2 regions of the Mesorhizobium sp. WSM4813 genome follow, and region 1 is predicted to be linked to the other one. Evidence: predicted binding sites of a transcription regulator. Region 1 holds the regulator's gene; the other holds the start of a gene.
What was found. The regulator PhoB, encoded in region 1, activates phosphate uptake and scavenging genes when phosphate is short. The targets are predictions, from matches to a motif close to TGTCATNNANCTGTCAT.

Region 1 (6,169 bases):
TCATGACGATTTGCGCCGGCGCAACCGGGCCATGGTGATTTCGGCCGTGCGCCGGGCCGGCCAGCCGTCGCGGACCGAGATCGCCGCAACCACCGCCCTCAGCCATTCGACCATATCGGCGATCTCTTCCGACCTGATCCAGGAAGGCATCCTGACCGAGATCAAGGCGAGCGAGACCGTTTCGATGAAACGCGGCCGACCGCAGGTCGGCCTCAGCCTCAATCCGGAAGCCGCTGCGGTCTTGGCGGTCGTGTTGTCGCTGAATTTCCTGTCGGTCGCCGTCATCGACTATGCCGGACAGGTGGTCGCCGAGGAACAACGCCGGCTGGACACGCTGACCATGTCGCGCGACGAGCTGATCGGCGAATGTGTCGCCATCGTCCGGCGGCGGCTCGAAGACCCCGACCTCGATGTCCAAAGCGTCGCCCGCATCGCGCTGGCGATCCAGGGCATCACCGATTCCCATGCGCGCGCCATGTTGTGGTCGCCGATCACGCCGCAGACGAATATCGCCTTCGCCGACATTCTGGAACGCGAGTTCGGCATCCCGGCCATCATGGAGAACGACTGCAACATGATGGCCGTGGCGCTGCGTTGGCGCGACCCGGATCGCTACCGCGATGATTTCATCGCCATCCTGCTCTCGCATGGCATCGGTATGGGGCTGGTGCTGAAGAGCGAACTGTTCACCGGCACCCATTCCTCAGGCGGTGAATTCGGCCACATGATCCATCGGCCGGGCGGCGCGCTTTGCCGCTGCGGGCGGCGTGGCTGCGTCGAGGCCTATGCCGGCAACTACGCCATCTGGCGCAACGCAAGGCAATTGAGCGAGAACGCCGAGCCGGTCGCCGATGTCAGCGACGCCGCGATGCGGGCACTGGCGGCCCGGGCGCGCCAGACGGACGGACCGGAGCGCGAAGCCTACCGCAAGGCTGGCGAAGCACTCGGCTTCGGGCTCGGCAGCCTATTCGCGCTGATCGATCCGGCGCCGGTCGCCATGGTCGGCGCCAGCGCTGCCGCCTTCGACCTGATCGAGCCGGCCCTGCGCGAGGCCATCGCCCAGACCGCCGGCGGCCAGCATTCGGGTTCGATTTCCTTCGACACCGAGCCGAACGAACTGCCGCTGATCCGCGAAGGCTGTGCCATGCGGGCGCTGAGTTTCGTCGACCAGGAGATTTTCGCGCCGGGCATCCAGGCGCGAGCCGGCTCGGTCGGAAAGAACGTGGCTTGAATTCGAAGGCAGGGATCGCCGGATCGCGACTTGGGGATGTGTTGAGATTCAGGTCAGGCCGAGTCGAGAACAGTGGGTTCCGAGAACCGGAGCGGAGCGTACTTTTGGGTACGTGAGCCCGCGCATGACCCCGAAATCGAGATCGATTTCGGAAGGGTCATGCGCAAAATCAAAGCTCTACAGCGTCCTTTGCGCGCCCAACAGGGGCGCGCGGCGCTGTAGGTAAGCGCAGGAAGCCGCCGGTCGCAGGCCGGCATCACCTGAATATCAGCTAGTCTTCCCTGATCGCATAGCCCGCGCCGCGGATGGTGCGGATGACATCGGGCATGCGACCATTGTTGACCGCCTTGCGCAACCGTCCGACATGGACGTCCACCGTGCGCTCGTCAATGTAGATCGTCTCGCCCCAGACATTGTCGAGCAACTGGCTGCGCGAGAAGACCCGACCCGGGTGCCGCATCATGAATTCGAGCAGCCGGAACTCGGTTGGCCCGAGCCGGATCTCGCTCTTCTTGCGATAGACCCTGTGCGACTCGCGATCGAGCACGATGTCGCCGACCTTCAGCACGCTGGACAGCACTTCGGGCTTGGCGCGGCGCAGCAGCGCCTTGACCCTGGCCATGAATTCCGGTGTCGAGAACGGCTTGACCAGATAGTCGTCGGCTCCCGTGGAAAGGCCGCGCACCCGGTCGCTCTCCTCGCCGCGCGCGGTCAGCATGATGATCGGCAGTCGCTCGGTTTCGGGACGCACCCGAAGGCGCCGGCAAAGCTCGATGCCGGAAACCGCCGGCACCATCCAGTCGAGCACCAGCAGATCGGGCACGTTTTCCTGCAGCCGGATTTCGGCCTCGTCGCCGCGCGTCACCACCTCAACCTGATAACCTTCGGATTCCAGATTGTAGCGAAGGAGGACGCCCAGCGGCTCTTCGTCCTCCACCACCATGATGCGCGGCGCGATCATCGGCCGGTCACTCCTGTCATGTCGCCGACGCCGACATGGTCGTTTCGTCGAGCTTCGGGCGATCCGCCGGCAATTGCTGCCCGGTCACGACATAGTAGGCGTTTTCGGCGATGTTGGTGACATGATCGCCGATACGCTCGAGATTCTTGGCGCAGAACAGAAGATGCGTGCAGGCGGTGATGTTGCGCGGATCCTCCATCATGTAGGTCAGGAGTTCGCGAAAAACCGCCGTGTATTTCACGTCGATCTTCTGGTCGTCGGCGCGCAGTTCTTTCAACGCGCCGGCATTGCGCGCCACATAGTGCTCGACCACGCCGCGGAGCTGCACAAGAACGAGATCCGCCATCGCGTCGATACCGTGCGACAGATTACGCGGCGTGGCGCTCTGCCCGACTGCGCTGACCCGCTTGGCTATGTTCTTGGCCAAATCGCCGATGCGCTCGAGATCACCGGCCATGCGGATTGCGCCAACCACGGCGCGCAGATCTTGCGCCATCGGCTGCCGCTTGGCGATCAGCGTGATCGCACTATCGTCGAGTTCGCGCTGCCGCGCATCCATGATGGCGTCGTCCGAGACGACGCGCTGCGCCATCGCATTGTCTGACGCAAGCAACGCGCGGATCGAGGCTGCGACCATCGCGGCGGCGAGCTCGTCCATGTCGCGGATCAGCCTGTCGATGTGCTCCAGTTCCTCGTCGAAAGATGCGACGGTGTGTTCACCCATGATACTGTCCTCGTGTTCGAAATTCGCCGCCGGACCGCTCAGCCGAACCGGCCGGTGATGTAGTCCTGGGTGCGCTTGTCGTCGGGATTGGTGAACATCTTGTCGGTCGCGCCCTCCTCGACCAGATAGCCGAGATGGAACATCGCCGTGCGTTGCGACACGCGCGCGGCCTGCTGCATCGAATGGGTGACGATGACGATCGTGTAGTTCTGGCGCAGTTCGTCGATCAGTTCCTCGACGCGGGCGGTGGCGATCGGATCCAACGCCGAACAGGGCTCGTCCATCAGGATTACTTCCGGCGACACGGCGATGGCGCGCGCGATGCACAGGCGCTGCTGCTGTCCGCCGGAGAGGCCGGTGCCCGACTCGAGCAGGCGATCCTTGACCTCGTTGAACAGGCCGGCCTTCTTCAGGCTCGATTCGACGATGCCGTCCAACTCGGCCTTGCTCCTGGCCAGGCCGTGAATGCGCGGACCGTAGGCGACGTTTTCATAGATCGACTTCGGAAACGGGTTCGGCTTCTGGAATACCATGCCGACGCGAGCTCGCAGCTCGACGACATCGATTTTCGGGTCGTAGACATCCTCACCGTCGAGCGTGATCTTGCCGCTCACCCGCGCGATATCGATGGTGTCGTTCATTCGGTTCAGGCAACGCAGGAAGGTCGACTTGCCACAGCCCGATGGGCCGATCAACGCTGTCACCTGGTTCTCGCGGACATCGAGATCCACGTCGAACAGAGCCCGCTTCTCGCCGTAATGAACGGAGACCTTTTCGCCCTTCATCTTGATCGAAGGGGCGTTGGTTCCGCTGCTCAGTTTCTGTTCGACGCCGGCTTCCGTCATGATGTTCATATCCTCTACCCCCTTACCAGCGCCGCTCGAAGCGCCTACGCAGTATCACCGCAATGGCGTTCATGATGACCAAAAACAGCAGCAGAATCAAAATCGCCGCCGAAGTCTTCTGCTGGAATCCAGCTTCCGGGAAATCGGCCCACATGAATATCTGCACCGGCAGGATCGTCGCGGGATCGGTAAAGCCGCCGGGAATGTCGACGATGAAGGCGACCATGCCGATCATCAGCAACGGCGCGGTTTCGCCCAGCGCATGCGCCATTCCGAGGATGGTGCCGGTCATGATACCCGGCATCGCCAGCGGAAGAACGTGATGGAATACGGTCTGGACCTTGGACGCTCCGATGCCGAGCGCCGCCTCGCGGATCGACGGCGGCACGGCGCGCAGCGAAGCGCGCGAGGCGATGATGATGATCGGCAGGGTCATCAGCGCCAACACCATGCCGCCGACCACCGGGGCCGAGCGCGGCATGCCGAAGAAATTCAGGAATACGGCAAGTCCAAGCAGGCCGAAGACGATCGAAGGCACAGCCGCCAGATTGTTGATATTCACTTCGATGATCGTCGTCAGCCGGTTCTTGGGCGCAAATTCCTCAAGATAGATCGCCGCCGAAACGCCGATCGGAAAGGCGATGGCGAGCGTAACGATCATGGTCAGGAACGATCCGACGACCGCGCCCCAGACACCGGCCAGTTCCGGCTCGCGGCTTGCGCCGGTGAAGAAGAAGATCGAGTTGAACCGGCTTTCGATCTGGCCGGCGCTCTTCAGCGTGTCGAGCCAGACGATCTCCTTGTCGGAAATCTTTCGCGATGCTTCCGGCGTATCGATGACGCGCAGGAATGCCTGGCCGCTCGCGGCGGGCGCCGTGCTGTCCAGCGCCTCGATCACCGTGCCCTTTGCGACCGCCGTTCCGTTGGCGCCAGGCGACAGCGCGGTGAGTTTGACCGTGCCGCCATTGAACGCGACCAGCAGCGACGACGCGCCGCTCGTCAGCGTGAGCGTGCCGTTTTCGCCCTCGGTCGCACCATGGCCGCGCGCCAGCGCCAGCATGGCATCGTCGCCGAAGGTCAGATCGATGTCGCCGCTGGTTTCCGAAGGCGTGACGCTTGTCGAAATCGCTTCGTCCGAACCGACGTCGGCAAGCAAACCTTTGAGATAAAGGTCGGCAAAATCGTCAAGTGGAACGGCATAGTCCACCGTTCCTCCGAGCATCCCCGGATCAGCCGCAATATCCTTGCGCAGGAAGACGCCTGTGCCGGTGGAAATCAGCCCGCGCAGCAGTCGCTTGTCCTGACGGCTCGTAATATCCGGAAATCTCGCCCTAAGCGCTTGCTGAGCGATGGCATCGTAGTTGACGGCATCGAGTTTCGCGGGGTCGACCTTGGCCGCCGAGAGATCGATCGGCAGCGTCAGATAATTCTGCCGCAACGCCGGGATCGCCTGCGTGACGATCGTCGACAGGAGCAGCACAAGGAATAAGCCGGCCAACGCGACGGCTGCGGCGCCGAGCCATTTGAACCATGTTTCGGTGCGGTAACGACCTTTCAGCCGCGCCTTCGCGGCATCGTCGGTATGAATGCTGACCGGCCGTCCGACGGCGCCGAATGACGAGATCGCATCAGTCATATTGCTCTCGGTATTTCTGGACGACGCGCAAAGCGACGATGTTGAGGGTAAGCGTGATGCAGAACAGCACCAGGCCGAGTGCGAAGGCTGCAAGCGTCTTGGCGCTGTCGAACTCCTGATCGCCCACCAGCAGCGTCACGATCTGCACGGTCACGGTGGTGACCGCTTCGAGCGGGTTGGCCGTGAGGTTTGCCGCCAGCCCCGCCGCCATGACCACGATCATTGTTTCGCCGATTGCGCGGCTGACGGCAAGCAGCATCGCCGAAACGATGCCCGGAAGGGCAGCAGGAAGGACCACCTTGCGGATGGTTTCCGACTTGGTCGCGCCGAGGCCGGCGGAACCGTCTCTCAGGGATTGCGGAACGGCGTTGATCACATCATCGGAAAGCGAGGAAACGAAGGGAATGATCATGATACCCATGACCACGCCTGCGGCGAGCGCAGATTCGGACGCGACGTTGAGGCCCAGGCTTTCGCCGATACCGCGGAAGTAGGGCGCAACCGTCAGCGCGGCGAAGAAGCCGTAGACGACGGTCGGAATGCCGGCGAGGATTTCCAGAACCGGCTTTGCCACCGCGCGGACGCTTTTGGAGGCGTAATCCGAAAGGTAGATCGCAGCCATCAGCCCGATCGGCGCAGCCACCAGCATGGCGATGAAGGTGATGAGCAACGTGCCGGCAAAGAGCGGCACCATGCCAAAAATGTCCTCGTTGACCGCCCCGGCTTCCGCTCCGGCGCCGGTGAAGGCGCTCTGCGGCGACCAATGCGTGCC
Region 2 (6,169 bases), on a different contig from region 1:
TCGGCGACCGCCACTATGGAAAAATCCGCACCACCGCCGTCGACTGGCTGTCGCGCGTCGAGATCGACGAGGACCGCATCGACGACGAACCACGCGCCTTCTCCGGCGGCATGCGCCAGCGCCTGCAGATCGCCCGCAACCTCGTCACCGGGCCACGGCTGGTGTTCATGGACGAGCCGACCGGCGGCCTCGACGTTTCCGTGCAGGCGCGCCTGCTCGACCTGTTGCGCGGCCTGGTCACCGACCTTGGCCTGGCGGCCATCGTCGTCACCCACGACCTTGCGGTGGCGCGTCTGCTGTCGCAACGCATGATGGTGATGAAGGACGGCCGCGTCGTCGAAAGCGGCCTCACCGACCGCGTGCTCGACGACCCGCGCGCGCCCTACACCCAGCTTCTCGTTTCTTCGATACTGCAGGTGTAACCATGGCAACCCCGCTCGTCGTCTCCGATGTCGCTAAGAGCTTCACCATGCATCTGCGCGACGGCATCAATCTGCCGGTCGTCACCGGCGTGTCGTTCTCGATCAGGAGCGGCGAATGTGCGGTGCTCGGCGGCCCGTCCGGCGCCGGCAAGAGCTCGATCCTGAAGATGCTCTACGGCAACTACGCCGTCGACGTAGGCCAGATCATCGTCCAGCACGAGGACGGGCTCATCGATCTCGCGACGGCCAGCCCGCGCACCGTGCTTGCCGTGCGCCGGCTCACGATCGGCTATGTCAGCCAGTTCCTGCGCACCGTGCCGCGCGTCTCGGCGCTGGATGTCGTCGCCGAACCGCTGGTCGAACGCGGCGAGGACCGTGACGTTGCGCGCAACAAGGCACGCGCCTTGCTGGCGCAGCTCAACCTGCCCGAAAAACTCTGGATGCTGCCGCCGGCGACGTTTTCCGGCGGCGAGCAGCAGCGCGTCAACATCGCGCGCGGTTTCATCACCGAGCATCCGATCCTGCTGCTCGACGAACCGACCGCCTCGCTCGATGCCAGGAACCGCGACGTGGTGATTGCGCTGATCGCGGCCAAGAAGGCGGCAGGCGTTGCCCTGCTTGGCATCTTCCACGGCCACGACGTGCGCGAGGCGGTGGCCGACCGCGTCATCGACGTGACCGCTTTTGCCGCCGGAAAAATCGCCGCATGACCAGAAAACTGTCGGAAGCGCCGCTGGTCCACGAGACGGCGGAAGTCGAGAACTCGACGCTGGGCCGCTGGACCGAGATCGCCGACCGCTGCCGGGTTTCCGAAAGTACGCTCGGCGACTATTCCTATATGATGCAGGACTGCGGCGTCTGGTGCGCGAGGATCGGCAAATTCGCCAACATCGCCGCCAATGTGCGCATCAACGCCACCAATCATCCCACCTGGCGGCCGACGCTGCACCATTTCACCTATCGCGCCTCGGACTATTGGGACGACGTCAAGCACGAGAGCGAATTCTTCGCCCAGCGCCGCGCCAAGCGCGTCACCATCGGCCACGACACCTGGCTTGGCCACGGCTCGACCATCCTGCCTGGCGTCACCGTGGGTGACGGCGCGGCGGTCGGCGCCGGCGCCGTAGTATCGAAAGATGTCGCGCCCTACACCATTGTCGGCGGCGTGCCGGCGAAACCGATCCGCGAACGCTTCGACCGCCGCACGGCGGAACGCTATCAGGCACTTGCCTGGTGGGATTGGGACCATGCCCGCCTGCGCGCCGCGCTGGGCGATTTTCGCGCGCTTTCGGCGGAAGCGTTTCTGGAAAAATACGGCTGACCGCAGGGCGAACTCCCGTTTCATACCTCTGACACATGAGTCGGACAGGACGCGGTCGGTCTTTCCTGGGATCGCGCTTCACTCCCTCAAACCGCCGCTGGCCGGATTCTTTGCCGGCTCCAATCCTCCCGTGCATCTCGGAAAGCGCTGCGACAGCGCAGACAATTTTCTCGTCGAGCATCGAGGAACTCCTGGTCCTGCGTTGATGGTCGCGTTGCCTCTGCACCTGTGGGCGGTAACAAAACTGACATCAATCCGACACCGCAGTTTCATGCGGCTGCGCTAGCGAAGGTTAACAGACCTTCGAAATGCGACTGGACTGGAACTTGCCCCATGTCAGCGACCTCAGCCACGCTCGAAATCCGCGGCGTCACCCGCCGGTTTGGCAGGAACACCGCCGTCAGCAATGTCGACATCTCGATCCCGCACGGCCAGATGGTCGGCATTATCGGCCGCTCGGGCGCCGGCAAGTCGACGCTTTTGCGCATGATCAACCGCCTCATCGATCCGAGCCAAGGGTCGATTTTCTTTGACGGCGCCGAAGTTTCCAGCCTGCGCGGCTCGCTGCTCAGGCGCTGGCAGCGCGATTGCGCCATGATCTTCCAGCAATTCAACCTGGTGCCGCGTCTCGACGTGCTGACCAACGTGCTGCTCGGCCGACTCAATCACCGCTCGACCGTTGTCAATCTGCTCGGTGTCTTCTCCCGCGAGGAACGAGCCGAGGCGATCGCGGCGCTTGAACGTCTCGACATCGCTCGGACGGCGCTGCAGCCGGCCGGCACCTTGTCCGGCGGCCAGCAGCAGCGCGTTGCGATTGCCCGCGCCATGATGCAGCAGCCGAAGGTGATCCTCGCCGACGAGCCGATCGCCTCGCTCGACCCGCTCAACGCCAAGGTGGTGATGGATTCGCTGCAGGACATCAATCTGCGCGAGGGCCTCACCGTCGTCACCAATCTCCACACGCTGGATACCGCGCGCACCTACTGCAACCGCATCATCGGCATGGCCGCCGGCAAGGTGGTGTTCGACGGTCCGCCAGAAGACCTCAATCGCGACGCCGTGCGCATGGTCTATGGCGCCGACAGCAATGGCGGCGAAATCTCCGAGGCCATTACCTCGACCAGCGTCACCATCAAGCAAAAAATCGCCGCATCCGCCGGACCGCTCGAGCCTGCATTTCCCGGCTACTAGCTCCATGATCCCCGACCAGTGGACACCGGTATACGGAAGATCATGGACAGGCAAACGAGCGCCTGGATCGCCAGCCCGCGTCAAGGGCGCTGTCAAAAATTCAAACGCTGCCGGCGCGATGCCGGAACCAACAGGAGAGACGCGAAATGTTTAGAAAAATACTTTTCGGTGCCGTTTCCATCCTCGCCGTGGCGGTGGGCGCGGTCCAGGCACAGGACCTGAAGGAATTCCGCGTCGGCATTCTCGGCGGCGAGAACGAAGCCGACCGTCTGCGCAACTACCAGTGCTTCTCCGACCACATCAAGGAAGTCCTCGGCGTCGAGAAAGTTTCGCTGTTCCCGGCCGCCGACTATGACGGCGTCATCCAGGGCCTGCTCGGTGGCACGCTTGACTTTGCCGAACTGGGCGCCTCCGGCTATGCCAAGATCTATCTCGAAAACAAGGACGCGGTTCAGCCGATCCTGACGACGGTCCAGACCGACGGTTCGACCGGCTACCATTCGGTCATGGTTGCCCGTGCTGATTCCGGCATCAAGACGCTCGCCGACATGAAGGGCAAGAAACTCGGTTTTGCCGATCCCGATTCGACTTCCGGTTACCTGATCCCGGTCACGTCGCTGCCCAAGGACATCGGCATGGATGTGAAGAGCTACTTCGCGTCGACCGGTTTCGGCGGCGGCCACGAACAGCTTGTCCTTGAAGTTCTGAAAGGTACATTCGATGCCGGCACCACCTGGGCCTCCGGCGTCGGCGACTTCAACGACGGCTACAGCTCGGGCAATCTGCGCAAGATGGTCGACAAGGGCGTCCTCAAAATGGACGACCTTGTCGAATTGTGGCAGTCGCCGCTGATCCCGAACGGTCCGCTGGTCGTGCGCACGTCGATCGACGCCGATGCCAAGCAGAAGATCACCGACTTCCTGACCAAGCTCCCGGAAACCGATCCGGCCTGTTTCTCGGCAATTCAGGGCGGCGATTACAAAGGCTATTCACCGGTCACCCCGGAGTTCTATCAGCCGATCATCGACGCCCGTAAGGCGAAGATCGGCTCGTAAGCAAACTGCCACAACGCCGCGGGGGCCATGCGCCGCCGGCGGCGTTGCCGCATCAGGGGCCGGGGATTTATCGATGAATGCGACCGACGTTTACCGCGCGCCTGCGCTTTCGCCGGAGGGAGCTACTGTCGAGCGGCATTGGCGCGACCTCGCCGCTCGCCGGCGCCTTTATACGATCGGCGGCCTGGTTTTCCTGCTTCTTGCACTCTCTGGCTCGCTCTGGTTCGCCAACGAAACCAACGCCGGAAAGTTCTTCGACCGCCTTCCCTACATCGCCGACTTTTTCACCGAATTGAAGCCGCGCGACTGGTTCGACCCGGTGCGCGCGCTGTTCGACCTGCCGTCCCCCTATGACGATGGCAGCCTCAAATTCGACTATCCCGAAAGCCGGGTCTATCTGACCCAAAGCATCTACATTCCGGAGTACTTCCACCGGATGATCGAGACGCTGAACATCGCCCTGTTTTCAACGCTGGTGGGCGCCACATTCGGTTTCCTGCTCTGCTTCCTCGCTGCAGGCAACATCACCGCCAGCCGCTGGCTCCGCTTCACCACGCGCCGCTTCCTTGAAATCGTCCGCGCCTTTCCGGAAATCGTCATAGCCGGCTTCTTTCTGGCAATCTTCTCGCTTGGACCCATTCCGGCGATCATCGCGGTCAGCATCCACACCGTTGGCGCGCTCGGAAAAATGTTCTTCGAAGTGGTCGAGAATGCCGACATGAAGCCTGAAGAAGGCTTGCGCGCCGTTGGCGCCAACTGGGTCGAACGGGTGTGGTTCGGCATCGTGCCTCAGGTCCTGCCCAACTTCATGAGCTATTTCCTGCTCCGCTTCGAAATCAATGTGCGCGCTTCGACCATTCTCGGCGCTGTCGGCGCCGGCGGCATCGGCGAATCCCTGCGTCTTTCGATCGGCCGAGGCCATGAGGCCAAGACCATTGCCATCGTCTTCCTGCTGTTCTGCACGATTGTCGCCGTCGATCAGTTTTCGGCATGGCTGAGGCATCATCTGGTCGGCCGGCAAGCGTTCGCATACGGGCGCGGAGAGTAACACCATGAACGCCGACGCCATCGACGACATCGCCGCTCGCCACCCGGACGCATTCCGGCGCTCGCTGTGGAAGCGCTACGCCACTCCGATCGGCATCCTTCTCTGCATTCTCTATACCTTCTATTGTTCGTGGTTCTTCTCGGTCGCCAGCGTTCTCGAAAAGGCGAACTGGAACCTTGCCGGCGCTTATCTCGCCGACTGGGTGTCTTACGAAATCCGGCCCGACATCGAATTCAAGGACAACTATCTGACGATCGATTACTCCCGCTTTTCCAAACTGGGATCCAATCCAGATCCCGACTGGGTGGCCAAGCAGATGGCCGTGATCGAGCGCCGGGTCGACGCAGCGCCACCACCGGCAATCGCGACCAACAAATCGTCGCAGGATTCGTTCATGGCGCCTGATGCGCCAACCGCTGAGAAGCCGGCCGCCCCGTTAGACCAATCCGCTCCGGCTGTGCCTGAAACGGTGCGCGAAAACGCCGTCGTGGCGGCGACCGTCACCCTTGGCAATGGCCAGATCGCCGTCACGCCAAACCTTGTCACCGTGACACGCGGCGCAGAAAGCGTCATCTTCGATGTCGCCAAGGACAGTTCTGTCACGCCGCGCACACCGCTGCCCGACTGGATCGAGCAACGCAGGCCAGGCTCGACAGCCTACGTCTCGTTCGGCTTTCTCGGCCGCGCCGAGGTGCAAAATGACGAAGTGGTCGCCTGGCGACGTTTCTTCGGCTGGGCCAATTTCGTGTTCGACACGAACTCGCCATTCTGGGGTAAACCGTTCGGCGAGGTCGCTTCACTGATCGTCTCTGGGGCACGCATCGAGCCGTCACGGTCGAACGCAGCGCTCGCCTGGGACAACATCCTCAACAACGCCGAGTGGCAGCATGCAGACGTCTGGCTGAAACTCTTGCAAACCATCGTCATGGCCTTTGTCGGCACGGTGCTGGCCTCGATCGTCGCCTTTCCGCTCGCCTTCCTGGCTGCGCGCAACGTGACGCCGAGCCGGATTGCCAATCAGGCAACAAAACGCTTCTTCGACTTCCTGCGCTCGGTCGACATGCTGATCTGGGCGCTGTTCTTCACGCGTGGCTTCGGTCCGGGGCCGCTGGCCGGCATGTCGGCGATCTTT

Region 2: the regulator PhoB is predicted to act here: its motif matches at 1,989-2,005, upstream of phnC (phosphonate ABC transporter ATP-binding protein).

What each region holds. Positions count from the first base shown of each region.
Region 1 is NZ_JBVVQU010000007.1:83,300-89,468, forward strand. It holds gene AC0L25_RS05860 (ROK family protein) at 1-1,231, shown strand, start outside; gene phoB (phosphate regulon transcriptional regulator PhoB) at 1,503-2,192, opposite strand; gene phoU (phosphate signaling complex protein PhoU) at 2,209-2,916, opposite strand; gene pstB (phosphate ABC transporter ATP-binding protein PstB) at 2,955-3,770, opposite strand; gene pstA (phosphate ABC transporter permease PstA) at 3,784-5,397, opposite strand; gene pstC (phosphate ABC transporter permease subunit PstC) at 5,390-6,169, opposite strand, start outside.
Region 2 is NZ_JBVVQU010000051.1:21,775-27,943, forward strand. It holds gene phnK (phosphonate C-P lyase system protein PhnK) at 1-422, shown strand, start outside; gene phnL (phosphonate C-P lyase system protein PhnL) at 425-1,132, shown strand; gene AC0L25_RS24910 (DapH/DapD/GlmU-related protein) at 1,129-1,743, shown strand; gene phnC (phosphonate ABC transporter ATP-binding protein) at 2,077-2,934, shown strand; gene phnD (phosphonate ABC transporter substrate-binding protein) at 3,081-3,989, shown strand; gene phnE (phosphonate ABC transporter, permease protein PhnE) at 4,063-5,037, shown strand; gene phnE (phosphonate ABC transporter, permease protein PhnE) at 5,042-6,169, shown strand, end outside.